Regions from separate parts of the Staphylococcus argenteus genome, predicted to be linked through region 1. Evidence: predicted binding sites of a transcription regulator. Region 1 holds the regulator's gene; each other region holds the start of a gene.

The links. The regulator CtsR, encoded in region 1, represses protease genes until heat stress. The targets are predictions, from matches to a motif close to ATGGTCAATAAAGGTCAAACA.
Region 2: a site for CtsR is predicted at 2,002-2,022, ahead of clpB (ATP-dependent chaperone ClpB). Genes of this name have one in related genera too.
Region 3: a site for CtsR is predicted at 3,436-3,456, ahead of clpP (ATP-dependent Clp endopeptidase proteolytic subunit ClpP). Genes of this name have one in related genera too.

Annotation. Positions count from the first base shown of each region.
Region 1 is NC_016941.1:536,384-541,817, forward strand. It holds gene pdxR (MocR-like pyridoxine biosynthesis transcription factor PdxR) at 1-54, opposite strand, end outside; gene pdxS (pyridoxal 5'-phosphate synthase lyase subunit PdxS) at 158-1,045, shown strand; gene pdxT (pyridoxal 5'-phosphate synthase glutaminase subunit PdxT) at 1,049-1,609, shown strand; gene SAMSHR1132_RS02490 (NupC/NupG family nucleoside CNT transporter) at 1,803-3,017, opposite strand; gene SAMSHR1132_RS02495 (CtsR family transcriptional regulator) at 3,176-3,637, shown strand; gene SAMSHR1132_RS02500 (UvrB/UvrC motif-containing protein) at 3,656-4,222, shown strand; gene SAMSHR1132_RS02505 (protein arginine kinase) at 4,212-5,219, shown strand; gene SAMSHR1132_RS02510 (ATP-dependent Clp protease ATP-binding subunit) at 5,234-5,434, shown strand, end outside.
Region 2 is NC_016941.1:921,717-927,150, reverse strand. It holds gene clpB (ATP-dependent chaperone ClpB) at 1-1,955, opposite strand, end outside; gene SAMSHR1132_RS04330 (acyltransferase family protein) at 2,162-3,976, opposite strand; gene SAMSHR1132_RS04325 (metal-sulfur cluster assembly factor) at 4,528-4,836, opposite strand; gene SAMSHR1132_RS04320 (Cof-type HAD-IIB family hydrolase) at 4,950-5,434, shown strand, end outside.
Region 3 is NC_016941.1:806,270-811,703, forward strand. It holds gene rapZ (RNase adapter RapZ) at 1-889, shown strand, start outside; gene SAMSHR1132_RS03740 (YvcK family protein) at 886-1,881, shown strand; gene whiA (DNA-binding protein WhiA) at 1,993-2,937, shown strand; gene clpP (ATP-dependent Clp endopeptidase proteolytic subunit ClpP) at 3,502-4,089, shown strand; gene SAMSHR1132_RS03760 (malolactic enzyme) at 4,269-5,434, shown strand, end outside.

The sequences.
Region 1 (5,434 bases):
TATTATTTGTTTTTTTAATTTTTCATAAAGTTGATGGTATAAAGTGTTTTTCAATTTAATAACTGACCTCCTAAATTTATGTTATTTTGTACCTTTTTAAATATCAGTTTATACATTACAATGAATTTAATCAACTTGAAAAGGGGTTTTATATATAATGAGTAAAATTATTGGATCAGATAGAGTCAAAAGAGGTATGGCAGAAATGCAAAAAGGTGGCGTTATTATGGACGTTGTCAATGCTGAACAAGCAAGAATAGCAGAAGAAGCTGGTGCAGTAGCAGTAATGGCATTAGAACGTGTACCTTCTGATATCAGAGCAGCAGGTGGTGTTGCACGTATGGCAAACCCTAAAATTGTAGAAGAAGTTATGAATGCAGTTTCTATCCCAGTTATGGCAAAAGCACGAATTGGACACATTACGGAAGCAAGAGTTTTAGAAGCAATGGGTGTAGACTACATTGATGAATCAGAAGTTTTGACTCCTGCTGACGAAGAGTATCATTTAAGAAAAGATCAATTTACAGTACCATTTGTTTGTGGTTGCCGTAATTTAGGTGAGGCTGCGCGTAGAATTGGTGAAGGTGCTGCTATGTTACGTACTAAAGGTGAACCTGGTACAGGTAATATTGTAGAAGCTGTAAGACATATGAGACAAGTTAATTCAGAAGTAAGTCGATTAACTGTAATGAATGATGATGAGATTATGACTTTTGCGAAAGATATCGGTGCACCATATGAAATTTTAAAACAAATTAAAGACAATGGTCGTTTACCAGTAGTTAACTTCGCAGCAGGTGGTGTTGCGACACCTCAAGATGCAGCATTAATGATGGAACTAGGTGCTGATGGTGTATTCGTTGGATCAGGTATTTTCAAATCAGAAGATCCGGAAAAATTTGCTAAGGCAATTGTTCAAGCAACAACACATTACCAAGATTATGAATTAATTGGAAGATTAGCAAGTGAATTAGGTACTGCTATGAAAGGGCTAGATATTAACCAATTATCATTAGAAGAACGTATGCAAGAGCGTGGTTGGTAAGATATGAAAATAGGTGTATTAGCATTACAAGGTGCAGTTCGTGAACATATTCGACATATTGAATTAAGTGGTCACGAAGGTGTGGCGATAAAAAAAGTAGAACAATTACAAGATATAGATGGATTGATATTACCGGGTGGTGAATCAACTACATTACGTCGCTTAATGAATTTATATGGTTTTAAAGAAGCTTTACAAAATTCTTCATTACCGATGTTTGGCACGTGTGCAGGTTTAATTGTACTTGCACAAGATATTATCGGTGAAGAAGGATATCTTAATAAGTTAAATATTACAGTTCAACGTAATTCATTTGGTAGACAAGTTGACAGTTTTGAAACAGAATTAGATATTAAAGGGATTGCTACTGATATTGAGGGTGTTTTTATAAGGGCGCCTCATATTGAAAAAGTAGGTCAAGATGTTGATATCTTATGTAAAGTTAATGATAAAATTGTCGCTGTTCAACAAGGCAAATATTTAGGTGTCTCTTTCCATCCTGAATTAACTGATGATTATAGAGTAACTGCGTACTTTATTAATCAAATTGTAGGTAAAGAGTAGTTCTATATCAACCATACAGGTTTTAAAATAATTATTAATTGAATTAATTTTGCAATATAGACCCCCTTCAAGGCTTATTTGGAGGGGGTTACTATACTACCTTTAAAATAACAATTATAAAAATATCCCTTCAAAGTAATGACTTCATAGAGTCTACTTTGAAGGGATAAATAATTTAAAATTGATTTAGTTATTAAATAAAGAATCCAGCAATTGCAGCTGAAATGAATGATACTAGTGTAGCACCGAATAATAGTTTTAATCCAAAACGGGCAACTGTATCACCTTTTTTATCATTAAGTGATTTAATAGCACCTGAGATAATACCAATAGAACTAAAGTTTGCAAATGATACTAAGAATACTGAAGTAACACCTTTGGCATGTTCAGATAAATCGCCAAGTTTTCCTAGTGCTTGCATTGCAACAAATTCATTTGATAACAATTTTGTAGCCATAACTGATCCAGCTTGTACAGCATCTTGCCATGGTACACCCACTAAGAATGCAAATGGTGCAAATACAAATCCAATTAATGTTTGGAAATCCCATGAAATTGCGCCACCAGATACTGTACTAAAGATATTACTTACAATACCATTTAATAGTGCAATGATTGCAATATATCCAATTAACATTGCACCTACTATGACAGCTACTTTGAATCCATCTAAAATGTATTCGCCCAACATTTCAAAAAATGATTGTTGCTTTTCTTCAGTTTCTTCAACAAGTAATTTGTCATCTTCTTCATTAACTTTATATGGATTAATGATTGAAGCAATAATGAATCCACCAAATAAGTTTAATACAACTGCAGTTACAACATATTTAGGTTCAATTAAGGTAAAGTATGCACCAATAATTGAAGCTGATACCGTTGACATTGCTGAAGCTGTTAATGTATAAAGACGTTGCTTAGGTATGTATGGCAATTGTTTTTTAATTGAAATAAATACTTCAGATTGTCCCAAAATGGCTGCCGCAACAGCATTATATGATTCCAAACGACCCATACCATTAATTTTAGAAATCAAGAAGCCTAAAACATTAATGATTAAAGGTAAAATCTTTGTGTATTGTAAAATACCAATAATCGCTGAAATAAACACGATAGGTAATAATACACTAAAGAAGAATGGAGGTTGTTTAGGATTGATATATTGAATACCACCAAAAACAAAGTTAACACCGTCTGCTGCTTTTAATAATAAGTAATTAAAACCGTTTGATATACCACCAATAACTGTGATACCCATTGTAGTTTTAAGTAAAATAAAGGCAAAGACAAGTTGAATAGCAAGCAAAATTCCTACATATTGCCAGCGTATATTTTTCTTATCTGAGCTAAATAAAAACGCAAGTGCTAAAAAGAAGATAATTCCGATAATCCCAATTAGAATATGCATATATTTTTTCATTCCTTTAGTTTTTTCTACAATCTATCATACAATAAAATGGAAGGGCTAACATCATAAATTTTTGAAAATATAAAAACAAATTAATTGAAAAAGGTCAAAATAGGTCATATAATATAGTCAAAGAAGGTCAAAAAGGGGTGATATTTATGCACAATATGTCGGACATCATAGAACAATACATCAAACGATTATTTGAAGAGTCAAACGAAGATGTAGTTGAAATTCAAAGAGCGAACATTGCGCAGCGATTTGATTGCGTACCTTCACAATTGAACTATGTTATCAAAACTCGATTTACTAATGAACATGGTTATGAAATTGAAAGTAAACGTGGTGGCGGTGGATACATTCGCATCACTAAAATTGAAAACAAAGATGCAACAGGTTATATTAATCATTTGCTTCAGTTGATAGGACCTTCTATTTCTCAACAACAAGCTTATTATATTATTGATGGGCTTTTAGATAAATTACTAATAAATGAGCGAGAAGCTAAAATGATTCAAGCAGTTATTGATAGAGAAACACTGTCAATGGATATGGTTTCAAGAGACATTATTAGAGCAAATATTTTAAAACGATTGTTACCAGTTATAAACTATTACTAAATGAAATGAGGTGTTGAAGTGCTCTGTGAAAATTGTCAACTTAATGAAGCGGAATTAAAAATCAAAGTTACAAGTAAAAATAAGACAGAAGAAAAAATGGTGTGTCAAACTTGTGCAGAAGGTCATTATCCATGGAATCAAGCGAATGACCAACCTGATTATCAAGAACATCAAGATGATATTGAAGAAGCATTTGTTGTTAAACAAATTTTACAACATTTAGCAACGAAGCATGGTATTAATTTTCAGGATGTGGCATTTAAAGAAGAAAAACGTTGTCCAACATGTGATATGACATTAAAGGATATCGCACATGTGGGTAAATTTGGTTGCGCTAATTGTTATGCGACATTTAAAGATGACATCATTGATATCGTCCGCAGAGTTCAAGGGGGACAATTTGAACACGTAGGAAAGACACCACATTCTTCACATAAAAAAATTGCATTAAAGAAGAAAATTGAAGAGAAAAACAAATATTTAAAGCAACTTATAGAAGTGCAAGACTTTGAGCAAGCGGCTATTGTCAGAGATGAAATAAAGGCGCTAAAGTCTGAAGGTGAGGTGCAACATGATGACGCATAACATTCACGATAATATCAGCGAATGGATGAGAAACGAAGAAGAAGCGCCGATTGTGATGTCTTCACGAATACGATTAGCGCGCAATTTGGAAAATCATGTGCATCCATTAATGTATGCTTCTGAAAATGATGGCTTTAGGGTAATTAATGAAGTACAAGATGCTTTACCACATTTTCAATTAATGCGACTAGATCAAATGGATCAGCAAAGTAAAATGAAGATGGTTGCTAAACATTTAATTAGCCCAGAGTTAATAAAACAACCTGCAGCAGCAGTGTTAGTAAATAATGATGAATCTTTAAGTGTAATGATAAATGAAGAAGATCATATTCGTATTCAAGCGATGGGGACTAATTCGACGTTGCAAGCGTTATATGATCAGGCTTCAGCAATTGATGATGAATTAGATCGTAACCTTGATATTAGTTATGATGAAAAACTTGGATATTTAACAACATGTCCTACAAATATAGGTACTGGGATGCGAGCAAGTGTGATGCTACATTTACCTGGTTTATCTATTATGAAAAGAATGACTCGAATTGCTCAAACAATTAATAGATTTGGATATACGATTAGAGGTATATATGGTGAAGGATCACAAGTTTATGGGCACACTTATCAGGTTTCTAATCAACTTACACTTGGTAAATCAGAATTAGAAATAATTGAAACATTAACTGAAGTTGTTAATCAAATTATTCATGAAGAAAAACAGATAAGACAAAAATTAGACACTTATAATCAATTAGAAACTCAAGACCGTGTTTTTCGCTCGCTAGGCATTTTACAAAATTGTAGAATGATAACTATGGAAGAGGCTTCTTATAGATTAAGCGAAGTTAAACTTGGTATAGATTTAGATTATATTAAATTACAAAACTTTAAGTTTAATGAATTAATGGTTGGTATACAATCACCATTTTTATTAGATGAAGAAGATGACAAATTTGTGAAAGAAAAACGAGCAGATATACTAAGAGAACACATAAAGTAGGAGGTCATTATATTATGCTATTTGGTAGATTAACTGAACGTGCGCAGCGTGTGTTAGCACATGCTCAAGAAGAAGCAATTCGTTTAAACCATTCAAATATAGGTACAGAACATTTACTATTAGGTTTAATGAAAGAACCTGAAGGAATTGCTGCAAAAGTATTAGAAAGTTTTAACATTACTGAAGATAAAGTAGTAGAAGAAGTTGAAAAGTTA
Region 2 (5,434 bases), 390 kb from region 1:
CCAATCAAACGTGATACTGCATGTTTTTCCATATATTCGCTCATATCAATACGAATCATATGTTTTTCAGAATCAAATAATGAAGCAGCTAATGATTTAGCTAATTCGGTTTTACCTACACCAGTTGGCCCTAAGAATAAGAAACTACCAATTGGTCTATTGGGATCTTTAATTCCAGCTCTTGCTCTTACAACTGCATCTGAAACAAGATCTACTGCTTTATCTTGACCAACAACTCTTTTATGCAAGATGTCACTTAAGTGAAGTAATTTTTCACGTTCTGTTTCAACTAATTTTGATACAGGTATGCCCGTCCATTGACTTACAATATCACCAATTTCTTCGTCAGTAACAACTTCACGAATCATTCTGTCTGTGTCTTCACCTTGTTCATCTTGGAAATTATCCTCTAATTCTCTAAGCTCTTTTTCTAATTGAGGTATTGTGCCATATTGTAATTCAGCAGCTTTTTCTAAGTTATTATTAGTTTGTGCATCTTCTAATGATTGTCTGCTTTCATCTAATTGCGCACGTTTTTCTTGTAATTTAGCAATTTTTTCTTTTTCAGATTCTACACGTGATTGCAGTGCAGATTGTTTTTCTTTTTCATTTGCAAGCTCTTCTTGTAATTCTTGTAATCGTTGTTTACTTGCATTATCAGATTCATTTTTAAGTGCACTTTCTTCAATTTCAAGTTGCATTACACGTCTATTTACTTGGTCGAGTTCAGTAGGATTTGAACCCATTTCTGTACGAATTGTCGCACATGCTTGGTCTACTAAATCAATCGCTTTATCTGGTAAGAAACGATCAGTAATATAACGATCAGATAATTCAGCTGCAGCAACTAAGGCTCTGTCTTGGATTCTTACACCATGATAAACTTCATAACGTTCTTTTAAACCACGTAAAATAGAAATTGTATCCTCTACATCAGGTTCACTGACTGCTACTTTTTGGAAACGACGTTCTAATGCAGAATCTTTTTCAATATATTCTCTATATTCATTCAATGTTGTTGCTCCAATACAATGCAACTCACCTCTTGCTAACATTGGTTTCAACATATTTCCAGCATCCATTGCACCATCTGTTTTACCTGCGCCAACTAGCATATGAATTTCATCTATAAATAAAATAATTCTACCGTCAGAATCTTTAACTTCTTTAAGTACTGCTTTTAGGCGTTCTTCAAATTCACCACGATATTTTGCACCTGCAACTAATGCGCTCAAATCTAATTCAAAAACAGTTTTATCTAATAATGATTCTGGCACATCTTTCTTAACGATACGTTGTGCTAACCCTTCAACAATTGCAGTTTTACCTACACCTGGTTCTCCGATTAACACAGGATTATTTTTGGTTTTACGACTCAATATACGTATAGTATTGCGGATCTCTTCATCTCTACCAATAACAGGATCCATTTTACCTTGTCGTACCTCTTCTACTAAGTCACGACCATATTTTGCTAATGCTTCATAATTCACTTCTGGATTTTGTGATGTCACGTGATTTCCCCCTCTTACTTTCTTGATAATTTCTTTAATAACTTCTGCTTTATTATTTATAAAATGTTTTGTTGTTTGATCAATATCCATTGCAGCACGTAAAATATGCTCCATAGAAATAAATTCATCTTGATATTCTTTCATATACGACTCAGCTTTGGTCAATAATTGGTTCGCTTGATTACTAATGTATTGACCATATTGTATATTGTCGCCTTCTACAGATGCATAAGAGTTTAATTTTTCTTCATAAGCTTGGTTTAATTGATCAACATCAATGTTAGCGCGTTCTAATATGCTTTTATATAAACTTTCATTTTCATTTAATGCACTGCTTAAAATTGCTTCGATTTCTATATTTTGTAATTTATATCTCTGACACTGTTCAATAGCTTGTTGTAACGCATTTTGTACAGTATATGTCATTTTATTTATGTCCATATTTTTCACCTCTAAATTGTAGAGTTGGTCAAATTATTATATTTTGACTTTGACTTTCTTTGACCTTAAATCTATTATAGTCCCTATTTAATAATTTATCAACATTTTTACTTCGGATTATTCGAAATTTCGTAAATAATTTTTCATCTGCAAAAAAATCTAGCTAATGTAAAATTTATACATTAACTAGACTTTTTAAACCTATATTATTTCTTTTTAAGAGCTTTTAAAATTTCATCTTTTAAAGCTAGAACACCTTTATATTCTAAATGAACGCCATCTGGCGCAAAGTATTCGCTATGCCCTTGTGAACGTTTATGCCAATCAATTAAAGTGACATTTCTTTTTCTTTTTGCGGCATCAGCTAATAACCGATTCACATTCGCCTCATATATACGTGGCACTCGAGTATTAACTAAATAAATTTTTGCTTTACCGAATTGATTAAGTAAATCATCAAGCTGTTGAACAGTGAAATCTCCATTTGTCCCTAATTCTAATACGACCTGATCGGATGATTTCGTGTATTGTGAGTAATTCGCTTTAACTAAAGGTAGCGTTTGATACAATTGACGCCCTACCTTTCCATCAATTCTAGATTTCGGTACAGAGTCTTTAAATGATTCACCAATATCTACCATAACTGAATCACCAATTAAAAGTGGCTTAATGTTGTGATATATATCTTTTGATGTCTTTTTCTTTTGATCAACTAATCCATCAATATGAATATTTTCGACAGGTGCTATTCTAGCTTGATAATTATCTTCTAAAGAGGTATCAAAACTATTCGCTTTTTCACCAATGATATCTTTACCATATTGATTAAAAGCACCAACTAATATAAGCATAAAAGGAATCAGTAAAGTAACAATAAGAACTGTTCTCAAAAACTGTGGTATAAATGTTGGACGCCAATTCAATGAATGGAATCCATCCTTTCTAAATGGCGTTTCAATATAACGATAAGAAAGTTCTGCAAAAGTTATCGTTAATATGATGTCTAAAATATAAACATATTTCGGTATTTGTCCATCTACATAATAACTATGAATAAAACTAATTACTGGATAATGCCATAAATATAAGCTATATGATCTTTTGCCAATATATACTAAAACCGGATTTGAAAATGCTTTTGCCACCCATGTTGCTGGATGTACGACACTAGCAATAGCAAATAATGTTACTGTTGATATTAAATAGAAACCACCATCGTATATCCAATTGCTCTCATCATTTACAATGACAAATAAACACATTAATGTTATAAATGCCAAAATACCAATAGCGTCTATTACATATTTTACAGATTTAGGTGGATTATTTTTCAACTTAAATGGCGGCCATAAAAATGCTAAGATTACACCTAATAATAATGTTTGTAATCTTGTGTCTGTACCAAAATAAACTCGTGAATGATTAATATTAAAGCTTGCAATATAAATCATTAATCCCAAAGATAACAAAGAGACAAACCAGAAAATAAACCCAATTTTATAACGTTTTTTTATCAATAATAATAGTATGATTAATACTACAGGAAAAAATATGTAAAACTGTTCTTCTATTGCAAGTGACCATAAATGCTTTAATGGCATAAATGAAAATTGTTCAAAATAATTGACATCTTTTGCAATATACCACCAATTTGATACATAAAAAATGGCAGCAATTATGTCGTGTTTGACCCTAATAATATTGTCTGATTTTAATAGTAAAGTAGCTGTTTCTACAACCATTAATAGTACAATCACTGCAGGTAATAATCGTTTTAAGCGTCGAATCCAAAAGCTTTTCAGTTTTATAATTCCAGTATCTTCAAATTCTTTGAGTAATAAGCTTGTTATTAAATAACCTGATATTACAAAAAATGTATCGACACCTAAAAATCCACCCGTTAACCATTGTTTGTTTAAATGATAAATAATAATTCCTAATACTGCGATAGCTCTTAAACCATCTAATCCAGGCATGTACCTTATCTTCTTATGCTGTGTATAATCCTTTGTTTTATTCATTTTGCATTCTTCCCTTTTAAAACTGTTATTCTTAGATGCTTTATAAAAATGTTATGTGTTGTTTAAAAGAATAGTGAAATGCATATTTAAATTATCGAAACCCGTATAAATAATTGTTTAGTTCTCGTTTATCAAACTTAAAAAGCCTGATTACTTTCTTTACACATTTAATTTCGATTTTGTAATGCAACTCGTCACTTAAAAACTATGAAGTATTATGTATTGTAATATAACTGTAATATAAATTCAATTTATTATCAGTTTTTTTTACCAACATTTATAAATACAAAAGAATTGTGTTGCATGAAATGATTCATGACCTACTCCTACCTAAAATTTTACTATCAAACATTTTAAATTAAGTATATTCGATTAATAATAAACCTCTATTTTTTCTCTAAGGTCAAAGATATGTATAGTACTTTTAGATTCAACTAATTCTTAAATTACACAATTAGAGATTACCAACATATTCGTCTAGATTATATTTTCAATTACAAAAAGCAGTTAAATGCATTTTCAACATCTAACTGCTCAGATAAATTTAATTATTAACTTACGCCTAATGCAATTTTAGCATAGCGTGACATCATATCCTTTGTCCAAGGTGGACTCCAGACGATGTTAACTTCTGTATCTTGAATTTCTGGAAGTTCTGCTAATACAGTCTTAACTTGGTCGATAATTTGAGGTCCCATTGGGCATCCCATCGATGTTAATGTCATATCAACTGTACAGATACCTTCATCATCAACATTTACTTTGTATACTAAACCTAAATTAACAATATCAATACCTAATTCAGGATCTATTACCATTTCTAATGCACCTAAAATGCTATCTTTTAATGCCTCTTCCATCCATATCACCTCTTTAATGTCATATTATCCCTAATATATCAAATATCCGACAAAACGCCAATAAAATGCTATGATGTATCTATATGAACAAAGCAACTTATGAGGAGAGAGATATGCAACCACATTTAATATGTCTAGATTTAGACGGAACATTATTAAACGATAACAAAGAAATTTCATCATATACTAAACAAGTATTAAATGAATTACAACAACGTGGACACCAAATTATGATTGCGACTGGAAGACCATACCGTGCAAGTCAAATGTATTATCATGAATTAAATTTAACAACACCTATCGTTAACTTTAATGGTGCTTACGTGCATCACCCAAAAGATAAAAACTTTAAAACTGTCCATGAAATTTTAGATTTAGGTGTTGCTCAAAACATCATTCAAGGGTTACAGCAATATCAAGTATCTAATATCATTGCAGAAGTTAAAGATTATGTTTTTATAAACAATCATGATCCAAGATTATTTGAAGGTTTTTCAATGGGTAATCCTAAAATCCAAACTGGTAATCTTCTTGTCCATTTGAAAGAATCCCCTACCTCAATTTTAATTGAAGCAGAGGAATGTAAAATTCCTGAAAT
Region 3 (5,434 bases), 270 kb from region 1:
AAGTAAAAGTGAATTATTAGTTGTAACAGGTTTATCTGGTGCAGGGAAATCATTAGTTATACAAAGTTTAGAAGATATGGGGTATTTTTGTGTAGATAATTTACCTCCAGTGTTATTACCTAAATTTGTAGAATTGATGGAACAAGGTAATCCCTCATTAAGAAAAGTAGCAATTGCTATAGATTTAAGAGGTAAGGAATTGTTCAATTCACTTGTTGCAGTAGTAGATAAAATCAAAAGTGAAAGTGACGTTATTGTCGATGTCATGTTTTTAGAAGCGAATACTGAAAAATTAATTTCGAGATATAAAGAGACGCGTCGTGCACACCCATTGATGGAGCAAGGTAAACGATCATTAATCGATGCTATAAATGACGAAAGAGAACATTTATCACAAATTAGAAGTATTGCTAACTTTGTTATAGATACAACAAAATTGTCTCCTAAAGAATTAAAAGAACGAATTCGTAGATATTATGAAGATGAAGAATTTGAAACATTTACAATTAATGTTACGAGTTTTGGGTTTAAACATGGGATACAAATGGATGCAGATTTAGTATTTGACGTTAGATTTTTACCAAATCCTTATTATGTTGTTGATTTAAGACCATTAACAGGATTAGATGAAGACGTATATAATTATGTTATGAAATGGAAAGAAACAGATATTTTCTTTGAAAAATTAACTGATTTGTTAGATTTTATGATACCCGGGTATAAAAAAGAAGGGAAATCTCAGTTAGTAATTGCCATTGGTTGTACGGGTGGACAACACCGTTCAGTAGCATTAGCTGAACGACTTGGTAATTATCTAAATGAAGTATTCGAATATAATGTTTATGTGCATCACAGAGACGCACATATTGAAAGTGGCGAGAAAAAATGAGACAAATTAAAGTTGTACTTATAGGTGGTGGCACTGGCTTATCGGTCATGGCTAGGGGATTGAGGGAATTCCCGATTGATATTACAGCAATTGTAACGGTTGCTGATAATGGCGGAAGTACAGGTAAAATTAGGGACGAAATGGATATACCAGCACCAGGAGACATCAGAAATGTAATCGCAGCTTTAAGTGATTCTGAGTCCGTACTAAGCCAACTTTTCCAGTATCGTTTTGAAGAAAATCAAATTAGTGGGCATTCATTAGGTAATCTTTTAATTGCTGGTATGACAAATATTACGAATGATTTTGGTCATGCAATTAAAGCGTTAAGTAAAATTTTGAATATTAAAGGTAGAGTGATACCTTCAACAAATACAAGTGTACAATTAAATGCTGTCATGGAGGATGGCGAAATTGTATATGGTGAAACGAATATTCCAAAAAAACATAAAAAGATAGAACGTGTATTTTTAGAACCTAGTGACGTGCAACCTATGGAAGAAGCAATCGATGCTTTAAGAGAAGCGGATTTAATCGTTCTAGGACCAGGTTCATTATATACAAGTGTGATTTCTAACCTATGTGTCAATGGTATCTCAGATGCGTTAATTCATTCTGATGCACCTAAATTATATGTTTCAAATGTTATGACGCAACCAGGAGAAACTGATGGTTATAGTGTCAAAGACCATATCGATGCCATTCATAGACAAGCGGGACAATCATTTATTGATTATGTCATATGTAGTACGCAAACATTTAACAAACAAGTGTTAAAAAAATATGATGAAAAACATTCTAAACCAGTAGTAGTGGATACATTAGAACTTGAAAATCAAAACATTAATGTTAAAACTTCTTCAAATTTAGTTGAAATTTCAGATGATCATTTAGTTAGGCATAATACTAGAGTTTTATCGACAATGATTTATGACATAGCTTTAGAATTAATAAGTACAATTCCTTTCGTGCCACGTGATAAACGTAAATAATATTGAACACGTGCATATTATGATATGATAATAGGGCTGTGTTTATTAAATGAACAATGACGATGGTTTGAATAAGAATCATGTTATAAATTAGAAAGGAATGACTGTAAGATGAGCTTTGCATCAGAAATGAAAAATGAATTAACGAGAATAGACGTCGATGAAATGAATGCAAAAGCAGAGCTCAGTGCATTAATTCGAATGAATGGTGCGCTTAGTCTTTCAAATCAACAATTTGTCATTAACGTACAAACTGAAAATGCAACGACTGCAAGACGGATTTACTCTTTAATCAAACGAGTCTTCAATGTTGAAGTAGAAATTTTAGTTCGTAAAAAGATGAAACTTAAAAAGAATAATATTTATATTTGTCGTACAAAAATGAAAGCGAAAGAAATTCTTGATGAGTTAGGTATTTTAAAGAATGGCATTTTTACGCATGAAATTGATCAATCAATGATACAAGATGATGAAATGAGACGTAGCTATTTGCGTGGTGCTTTTTTAGCGGGGGGGTCAGTTAATAACCCTGAAACTTCATCATATCATTTGGAAATTTACTCTCAAAATGAAAGTCACGCTGAAGGTTTAACGAAACTTATGAATAGTTATGAACTCAATGCCAAACATTTAGAACGAAAAAAGGGAAGTATAACGTATTTAAAAGAAGCTGAAAAAATTTCGGATTTTCTTAGTTTAATTGGAGGCTATCAAGCTTTACTAAAATTTGAAGATGTACGTATTGTTAGAGATATGCGTAATTCTGTTAATCGACTTGTTAATTGCGAAACAGCAAATTTAAATAAAACGGTTAGTGCAGCTATGAAACAGGTTGAAAGTATTAAATTAATTGACAAAGAAATCGGTATTGAAAATTTACCAGATAGACTTAGAGAGATAGCTAGACTTAGAGTCGAACATCAAGAGATATCATTGAAAGAACTGGGAGAAATGGTTTCAACGGGGCCGATTTCAAAGTCAGGTGTGAATCATAGATTAAGAAAATTAAACGATTTAGCTGATAAAATTAGAAATGGCGATCAAATAGAATTATAAGTAAGTCAGGTGTTTTTGGTAGTAACTATCAAAAATGCCTTTTTTGATGTTTTTTACGGGTATAATGAACAATATATCGATTACCTATCAAATTGGACAGATGCGTTTATAGAAGATAAAGGAAAATAAATAATCAAGATTAGGTGACATCATATGTAATAGTTCGGTCATTAAAAATATCAATGTAATAATTATTTGAGTCCCTGAAAGGTTCCTATGACCTACAAAATCAAAATGCTACATAAAAAAGAATCCTGGCAATGCAGGATTCTTTGTATTGAAAAGTATTGTATTTTATTAAAATGCCTCCTTGAAGGGAATCGAACCCCTATCTTAAGAACCGGAATCTTACGTGTTATCCATTACACCACAAGGAGTAATTTAGTTAATCATATTTCTGTACTATAAGAAGTAAAATAAGTACAATCTAAAATAGATAATATCAGTTTACAAAGGAAAGACTAAAGCGTCAAACAATGTGTTAATTTAAAATCAAAGTGTTTGACCAAATTTGACTTAATATGTAAAATAATGAGTAACAGTTATTACAAGGAGGAAATATAGATGAATTTAATTCCTACAGTTATTGAAACAACAAATCGCGGTGAACGTGCATATGATATTTACTCACGTTTATTAAAAGACCGTATCATTATGTTAGGTTCACAAATTGATGACAACGTAGCAAATTCAATCGTATCACAGTTATTATTTTTACAAGCACAAGATTCAGAGAAAGATATTTATTTATACATTAATTCACCTGGTGGAAGTGTAACAGCTGGTTTTGCAATTTATGATACAATCCAACATATTAAACCAGATGTACAAACAATTTGTATTGGTATGGCTGCATCTATGGGTTCATTCTTATTAGCAGCTGGTGCTAAAGGTAAACGTTTTGCATTACCAAATGCTGAAGTAATGATTCACCAACCATTAGGTGGTGCACAAGGGCAAGCAACTGAAATCGAAATTGCTGCAAACCATATTTTAAAAACACGTGAAAAATTAAACCGCATTTTATCAGAACGTACTGGTCAAAGTATCGAAAAAATTCAAAAAGATACTGATCGTGATAACTTCTTAACTGCAGAAGAAGCTAAAGAATATGGCCTAATTGATGAAGTTATGGTGCCAGAAACAAAATAATTTATTATTAGAAGTAGGCTGAATGGCCTACTTTTTTATTTTTATCATTTTAAAAATTTAATTGATTGATCTTAATCTATTGTATGATTTTGAAATAACATGGGTAAAACATATAAGTATAGGTTCAATAAAGATGAACACATATTTTCACAATCTAAAAAAAGAAAAAGGATGATTCCATGAAAGGCATTGAATTATTAAATAATCCATTTTTAAACAAAGGAACAGCTTTTACAAATGAAGAAAGAAAACAATTAGGTTTAGAAGGTTTGCTTCCGGCTAATGTGCGTACATTAGAAGAACAAACTGAACAATGTTATGAACAATTTAAAGCAAAACAAACTGATTTTGAGAAACGATTGTTTTTAATGGCAATTTTCAATCGTAACCGCACATTGTTTTATAAATTAACATCAGAGCATTTAGTTGAATTTATGCCAATTATTTATGATCCTGTTATAGCACAATCAATTGAACAATATAATGAAAATTTCAGTAGACCTCAAGATGCAGCGTTTTTATCTGTAGATCGACCAAATAATATTGAACAAGAATTAAAGAACGTATCCAATGGTAGAGATATTCGTTTGATCGTTGTGACAGATGCAGAAGGTATTTTAGGTATTGGAGATTGGGGTGTAGATGGCGTAGACATTGCTATTGGAAAATTAATGGTCTATACTGCTGCTGCAGGAATTAATCCATCTCAAGTTTTACCAGTTTCTTTAGATGTCGGTACAAATAATGAACAATTGCTAAATGATGAACTTTATTTAGGTAATCGCCATAAACGTGTAGATGATGAAACGTATTACGATTTTGTAGAGAAGTTTGTAAGTGCGGTGCGCAAGGAATATCCTAATGCATTATTACATTGGGAAGATTTTGGAAGAGGTCATGCTAAAAATATTTTAGATAAATATGAGAATATGCTACCAACATTTAATGACGACATTCAAGGAACAGGAATTGTTGTATTAGCAGGTGTGTTAGGTGCATTAAACATTACTAAAGAAGACTATACGAAACAGAAATTTTTAGTATATGGTGGCGGCACAGCTGGTATGGGTATTACTAATATTTTAAAAAATGAAATGATTAAACAAGGAGCCACAGAAGTGGAGGCACATCAACGTTTCTATATTATGGATAAGCAAGGCTTATTGTTTGATGATATGAATGACTTAACTGACGCGCAAAAAGATTTTGCTAAAAATAGAGATGATTTTTCAAATTCAGTAGATTGGAAAGATTTACACGAAGTAGTCGAACAAATTGAACCGACAGTATTAATCGGTACATCAACACAAGCAGGGGCGTTTACAGAAGACGTAGTTAAAGCAAT